Regions from separate parts of the Sporosarcina koreensis genome, predicted to be linked through region 2. Evidence: riboswitches for the same ligand, from Rfam matches in the RefSeq annotation. Region 2 holds a riboswitch; each other region holds the start of a gene.
What was found. Region 2 has a riboswitch for preQ1 ahead of queC (7-cyano-7-deazaguanine synthase QueC). Riboswitches for the same ligand answer to the same signal wherever they lie in the genome.

Region 1: it holds a riboswitch for preQ1, as region 2 does, so the genes downstream of both, ACFPTP_RS17930 (QueT transporter family protein) here and queC (7-cyano-7-deazaguanine synthase QueC) in region 2, are expected to answer to the same signal.
Region 3: it holds a riboswitch for preQ1, as region 2 does, so the genes downstream of both, queF (preQ(1) synthase) here and queC (7-cyano-7-deazaguanine synthase QueC) in region 2, are expected to answer to the same signal.

What each region holds. Positions count from the first base shown of each region.
Region 1 covers NZ_JBHSNP010000029.1:433,605-435,873, reverse strand. The annotation lists gene ACFPTP_RS17940 (glycine betaine uptake BCCT transporter) at 1-212, opposite strand, end outside; gene ACFPTP_RS17935 (helix-turn-helix domain-containing protein) at 479-709, opposite strand; gene ACFPTP_RS17930 (QueT transporter family protein) at 759-1,244, opposite strand; PreQ1 riboswitch class I at 1,251-1,295, opposite strand; gene ACFPTP_RS17925 (hypothetical protein) at 1,502-2,269, shown strand, end outside.
Region 2 covers NZ_JBHSNP010000024.1:10,606-12,874, forward strand. The annotation lists gene queD (6-carboxytetrahydropterin synthase QueD) at 1-278, opposite strand, end outside; gene queC (7-cyano-7-deazaguanine synthase QueC) at 275-940, opposite strand; PreQ1 riboswitch class I at 948-991, opposite strand; gene ACFPTP_RS10555 (type IA DNA topoisomerase) at 1,120-2,269, opposite strand, start outside.
Region 3 covers NZ_JBHSNP010000026.1:6,767-9,035, forward strand. The annotation lists gene recQ (DNA helicase RecQ) at 1-6, shown strand, start outside; gene ACFPTP_RS11655 (queuosine precursor transporter) at 162-803, opposite strand; gene queF (preQ(1) synthase) at 819-1,316, opposite strand; PreQ1 riboswitch class I at 1,411-1,454, opposite strand; gene ACFPTP_RS11665 (MFS transporter) at 1,490-2,269, opposite strand, start outside.

The sequences.
Region 1 (2,269 bases), on a different contig from region 2:
CGCACTTTGCCGAATGGGCTGAAAATGAAGAAAATGCTGAGCACTAGAAGAAAAGAAAGCAGAAGCATGTAATACCATCCGAATGAGGATGATACGAATGATTTGATGGAATTTGTGACGGTTTCAAAGCTTTCCGCCGCTATCACTCCATATCCAACAGCCAATATGATCAGGCCAATTGTTATATAAAATACATTTGATATTTTTCGCATGTTTCCCCCTATGAATAATGGATTTTTGAAACGACTACAAACTATACCAATCATGTAGCGGGAAAGCAAAGGGAGTAAAAATGTAAACACTTACACAAATAGCGTATTTTATTTTTTTATTAACACTTACAAAATGCATCCCAAAGGTGCCTAGTAGAAATAAAAAGAAACTTTCGAATTCGAAATCCAGCTCGCATTGAATAAAAAAATTGTGTCTTTTAGACTACGGCGCATCCCTGGTTTCAGTTTACCCTTTATTAAGGTTTTTAATCTTCATCCTTGATATCGCGGTCGGGTGGAATCGGTTCATTCAAATAGTCTTCGATTTGTCTTTTTACAAATTCCAGTTGGTTGAAATAGTTGGCGAATTGATCTTGATTGATGAAAAACTGCTCGCCGTCATGAACGGATCGAATGCGTCCTTCCCATACATACTTCCGGACTTGCTCGACGGGCATACCCAAGTATTCTGCTGTTTCTTCTATCGTCATATACATTTATAAATTCTCCTTTTATCGAAAAAAAGAGGCGACAGTGCGCCTCTTTTTAAATCAGTTTATCGAACTGAAGTCGTTTATTCAATTCAGCCATAATTGGTATGCCGACTGCCATGACGACGAACTCGCCGACCGCGACGAAAAGCCATGTCAATAAGAACGGAAATTCCAGCGCGATGTTCAATTCCCAAGCGATAAGGAACATCGTAAACGTGAATACCAATGTATTGAAAAACATCCGTTGGTATAGCCCTTTAATGAACTTAGCGGAGAGGATTGTAATCGATAGTGCAAGAACGGATTGCCCGACACCGAATACAAGATCGATCGGCCCAAGTTCTGAAAAGAGCAAGTTGGCGATAAATACGCCCAATACGACACCGACGATGTATTTTTTATTGAACACAACGAGATGATTGAACATCTCCGATAGACGGAACTGGATGTTAGTGAACCCGAACGGGGCAATCAAAAACGTCACAGCAACATACAACGCAGCGATAATCCCGCTCGTTGCCATCATTTTTACTTTCATATTCATTTCTCCTTAGTTTTTTTTCGTGGGATGGTTACGAACCACGCGGCAAAAAGCCTACCTTATAGTGTAACATAGCAAATTCTACCCTTCAATATCTTTTTCCAATTGAAAACGTTTGGAGTGCAACAGGCGGAGCACGACGAGTTCTCATACAAAAGTCCATTCTTCCACTTTAAATCTATTGAAACAAATGGGGCGTTAAGAACGTATCAATACTAGAAGTGTTGAATTGAGTACAAATAGGGGGATAGGGAATGAGGAGACTCTTACTGGGAATCGTTTGCGTAGCAGGTATACTTGGCGGTTGCACGGATCGGTCAAACAGTGATCAATCAAACACAGATCAGACCAAAGAAATAAACGAACTAAAAAAGCGGATCGAGCAAATTTCATCGGAAAAAGAAGCTCTTGTAAATACAATTGAGGAAGAAAGAGAAGCGCTTGAACTAGCAATGAATCAACAAGTGAATAATGATTATTCGATGATTGTTGCAAAAGATATTGAGAAATATCCGAAGACGCTTTATAAATCAACCACGTTGGATCTGGACGGGGATGGGGAAGATGAAATAATCGAGTTATATGTGAATGCAGGAAAAATGGAAAATGGGCTCTTTGCTTGGGATGACGGACAGAGCTGGTTGTTGGTCGTGAAAGACGGCGAGAAAACGTATCCGCTTTTTGATGAATTTGTTCAGAACGGCTCAATAGAGTTTAGTACAGGAAGATTTAACAAGAAACCAGGAATCGTAATGATTATGTCGTCTCATTCCGATCGGAAGGTGCAGAAATTCACCTACGATGAAAATGAAAATGGCTATCAGAAAGAAACCTTTTATAAGAAAGAAAACACGAATAATGTGGATAACGAGCCGGCCTCCTATGCCTTTTTCAACGATGCATTTGAATTGATGGACCTGGCTTTTGCAACGAAAACATTATCTGTTCTAGAAGCCGGTGAGGAGACGCATAAGGAAGAAGATGAAAGAAGGCTGATCATTGAGCCGATCTTAGCTGATGTT
Region 2 (2,269 bases):
GTCGGAAAGGTAGCTTGGAACTCAGGATGATCATTCAATACGGTATGATCATATTTTTTATGAATAAGATCTTTCAGTTGTTTGAAATCAATCAAAAAACCGAGCGGATCCAGCTCATTTCCTCCGATGGTGACATTAACGAAGTACGTATGCCCATGCAACACTTGGCATTTTCCTGCTTCTTCATCTGGAATGAAATGCGCAGCCGAAAAATGCATATCCTTGTTTAATTCAAATCGAAAGTCGTGTTGTACTTGCGGATAAAATTGCTGCATCATTTAGCAGCACCTGCAGTCTTTCGTGCTTGATACGCCGCAAGCCCTTCATTGCGCAGCACACATGCAGGACATTCTCTGCAGCCTGTGCTTGGAACGCCGTTGTAGCAAGTGAGCGTTTTCGACTGCACAAAATCGAGCGCGGCAAGTTCATCAGCCAGCTCCCATACTTCAGATTTATCTAGCCACATTAACGGCGTATGGATGACAAAGTTTCCATCCATGGCCAAATTCAATGTCACATTTAACGATTTAATAAAATTGTCGCGGCAATCAGGATAACCGCTAAAATCCGTCTCACTCACACCGGTAATCAAGTGTCGTGCGCCGATCGCATCGGCGTAAACCGCCGCGAAAGATAGAAACAGATGATTTCGTCCGGGTACGAACGTTGACGGCAATTCGCCATCCACTTCCGTGACTTCGATATCATCACGTGTTAGCGCATTGGCTGATAACTGGTTAATCAAATTCATGTCCAGCACTTTGAACGATACGCCAAGTTCTTCCGCGATTTTTCTGGCACATTCGATTTCATCCGAATGCCGTTGTCCGTAGTCGAACGTCACTGTTGCGACTTCCCGGAAGTTTTTCAATGCCCAAAATAGGCATGTCGTACTGTCTTGGCCGCCACTAAAGACGACGACCGCTTTTTCATTTTTCATTTTACATATCTCCTTAGTTTTTTATAGAGGGAGTTTGCGAACCTCTTTTGTTGAACCTAGTTCATAATAACATAGGCGAGTGGAGATGGGGGAAGGCGGACAAAAAACGGTTAAAAAAGAAATTGGCTGACATGAGTCCGGTTTAATACCGTCTTCACATCAGCCGAACAGCTACTCTTTTATTTTTGAAACACCAAATTCAGTTTTCCGTTTTCCAATGCAAGGCTTGCATCGAACTTATTGCCGTTATTGGCGGTGAAGCCTTTGATCGTATTCGTTTTTCCCTTCGTGCAAAGGAGCTTCACTTGCGCAGGTGTCAGTTTTTTCTTCAAGAAGATGCCCGGCAACGTCTGTTTACAGCCATTTTTATAGTTGCTGCATCCGTAAAATCCTTTTCGGGCTAGAATCATCCCATTTTGACATGCGGGGCATGGGGCGACCTCCACCGCTTGATAAGAACCGCGCGATTTCGATTGCCGTGGCGGAACCTTCGACGCATCAATCGGCTTTGCTTCCAACTGCTTCGGCACGTCATCCAACAGCTTCGCGATGAACTTCGAAATATTATCGAGGAAATGCTGTCCGCTTCCTTCACCATTGCCGATTTTTCGCAAATACGTTTCCCACTTCGCCGTCATTGATGGACTGGCAAGCAGATTCCCTTCAATCGCCTGGCAAAGCACGCGACCTTTCTCTGTAATCGATACAATATTTTTAGACACGGTAATATAGCCATGCTTTTTAATCGTCTCAATGATACCGCTTCGGGTCGCTTCCGTCCCAAGACCCTCGATTTCTTTCAAAATATCCGTTTCCTCTTTGTCCTCGACAAGCTTTCCACATGTTTTCATCATCGCAATGAGCTGCCCTTCCGTGTATGGCTTAGGGGGCATCGTCTTGCCTTCCTTAATGCCGATATCGGATTGGACTGCTTCTTGCATGCGCAGTGGCGGCAAAGCAGGATCCTCTATTTCATCCTTCGACCGTTGGAATAAAGCCTTCCATCCCAAATCCCTTTCCGTTTTGCCAGTCGTAAAGAACGGCAATCCATTCACATCCGTCGTCACTTTCGTCTCAGTGTACAAATAATCAGTATGGAACATGGCGAGCGTCGTACGGACGACTTCCTCATACAGATTCCGCTCGAGCGGCGACATCCTGCCAAGAACTGCTTGTGTCGGCACTTTCTTCGTCGGGATGATCGCGTAGTGCTCCTGTACCTTCGAACTGTCGACATACCGCTTCTTCGGAGCAAGAGAAGCGACAGGGAAGGGGTGCCCGATCAGCTGTTGGTAATCGCCGACTTGATCCTTCAAGTACGCAAATTCA
Region 3 (2,269 bases), on a different contig from region 2:
AGTTGAATAAATGCAAAACAGGTGAAGGGTCGCAACAACGATCCCTTCACCTGTTTTTTTATTTGCATATTAAATTGGAAACTTCTCGTTTATGGCCATGAAGTTTTCAATACTCTTTGTTAACTTCTCGTTCCAGGCCAAAGAGTTCTCGTTCCCAGGAATCAATTTTGCAAAGAAATCGCTTGGTCCGTAATTTCGGGTTCCTTTTTCCTGCATAATGACACTAACAGATAAACAATCGGCGTATCCAAAATAGCGATGATGAATTTGAAAACATATTGGCTTGCGATCATTCCTAACAAAGCGCCAATCGGCATCGTGCCAGCAAATGCGATGGTAATGAAAATCGTCGTATCGACGAGTTGGCTCGCCATCGTAGACACATTATTCCGGACCCACAACTTTTGATTGCCATGCTTTCTTTTAAGCCTGTCGAAAATGGTGACATCCAAGTTTTGGCTGATAAGATATGCAGCAAGGCTCGCAATCGTCACACGGAAACCCGCGGTGAATATCGTTTCAAACGCTTCCTGATGTTCATAAAACGGAGCAGCCGGCAACTGGATGGCGATCCAAATGAATCCTATCGAGAAAAGCTGCGCAATGAATCCTGTCTGGACCGTCTTTCTCGCAGCATCCTTTCCGTATGCTTCCGTTAACACGTCCAAGATCGGATATGTGCACACATAGATGACAGCCGCTGCAGGGATAACAATCCAGCTTCCGATGCTCATCAACTTGACTGCAACAATATTCGATAATAGTAAAAGTCCGACGAAAATCCCGCTTAAATAATAGCGCATTTCATTGTTTCCTCCTCATCGGTTATCAATCTTTTCAGGGTACATGTCATGATTCATTAAACGATGTTCCGCCATTTTTTCATATTTCGTGCCAGGTTTTCCATAGTTGCAATAAGGGTCGATGGAAAGTCCGCCACGCGGAGTGAACTTGCCCCAAACTTCGATATAGCGCGGACCGATCAGCTTTATCAAATCATTCATGATGATGTTGACGCAGTCTTCGTGAAAATCGCCATGATTGCGGAAGCTGAACAAATAGAGCTTCAATGACTTGCTCTCCACCAATTTCTTATCCGGGATGAAGCTGATATACATCGTCGCGAAATCCGGCTGTCCTGTCATCGGACAAAGCGAAGTGAATTCGGGACAGTTGAATTTGACGAAGAAATCCCGTTCCGTATGCATATTATCGACCGATTCCAAGATGGATGGATCGTACTCATATGCATATTTAGTATTCTGATTTCCAAGCAACGTTAAATCCGTCAATGTGTTTTCATCTCTTCCAGCCAATTAAAAAACCTCCCCATGAAATTTGTCAGGGAGAGGCCATAGGAACAGAAAAAAAGAAAAGCCATGTCGCTAAAATGGACATGGCTTGTTTCCGTCATCCATAGTTTTTTATAGAGGGTCGCTATGAACCTCTCCCGAACAGGGTTATTCATTTCGTGTAAAACTTTATCCTATCACGGTTCTTCTGTCAATAGCAGACTCCTTTTCATTCCGAGAATCGTATAAAGGGCGACACTCAGTAGAATGATGCCGGTGAGCATGAACGCGCCCCTGAATGTCAGATCCAAAAACCCGATCAGGCTGGAGCCTGCGACGACCCCAATCGAAAAGAATGCATAGAAATAGCCGTATGCCTTCCCTCGGAATTCCGGAGACGATGAGTCGATGAGCAAAGAATTGATGGAAGGGAAAAGGAATGCAAAACCTATTCCGTAAAGCGCCATTGCTATGTAGAGGAACTTCAGCTCCGTAACTTGACTAAGAAACAGCATGCTCAAGCCCATCATCGAAATGCCGAATGCCAATGTGATCATCGGGCGCACTTTATCGAAGATGCGATTGATCGGCAGCAGGAAAATCAGAATGGCGACGATGCCGAATGTGCTGAGCAGCATGCCTGTCGCTTTCGTATCAAAGCCTAATGCCTCTACCTTTAATGGCAGGACCAAAGCCAAAACACCTTGGGAGAACATAAGGAAGAAAGCACCGGCGAATGCTCGGACCATGCCAGGGTGTCTGAACAAATATCTCACCCTGAAATGCTTCGTACCCTCGACCTTTTGCTTTTTTACGAAAGAAACGGAGCGGAGCAGGAAAAATGCTGATATCGCAAGGATGAACATGATGACGCCGTTCACTGTCATGATGAAAGGGGCGCCTGTTTTTGAAGCGACAATTCCGCTATAGGCAGGTCCTATGATTGCTGCCATTCCTACAAAGGCACCTGAAATGGC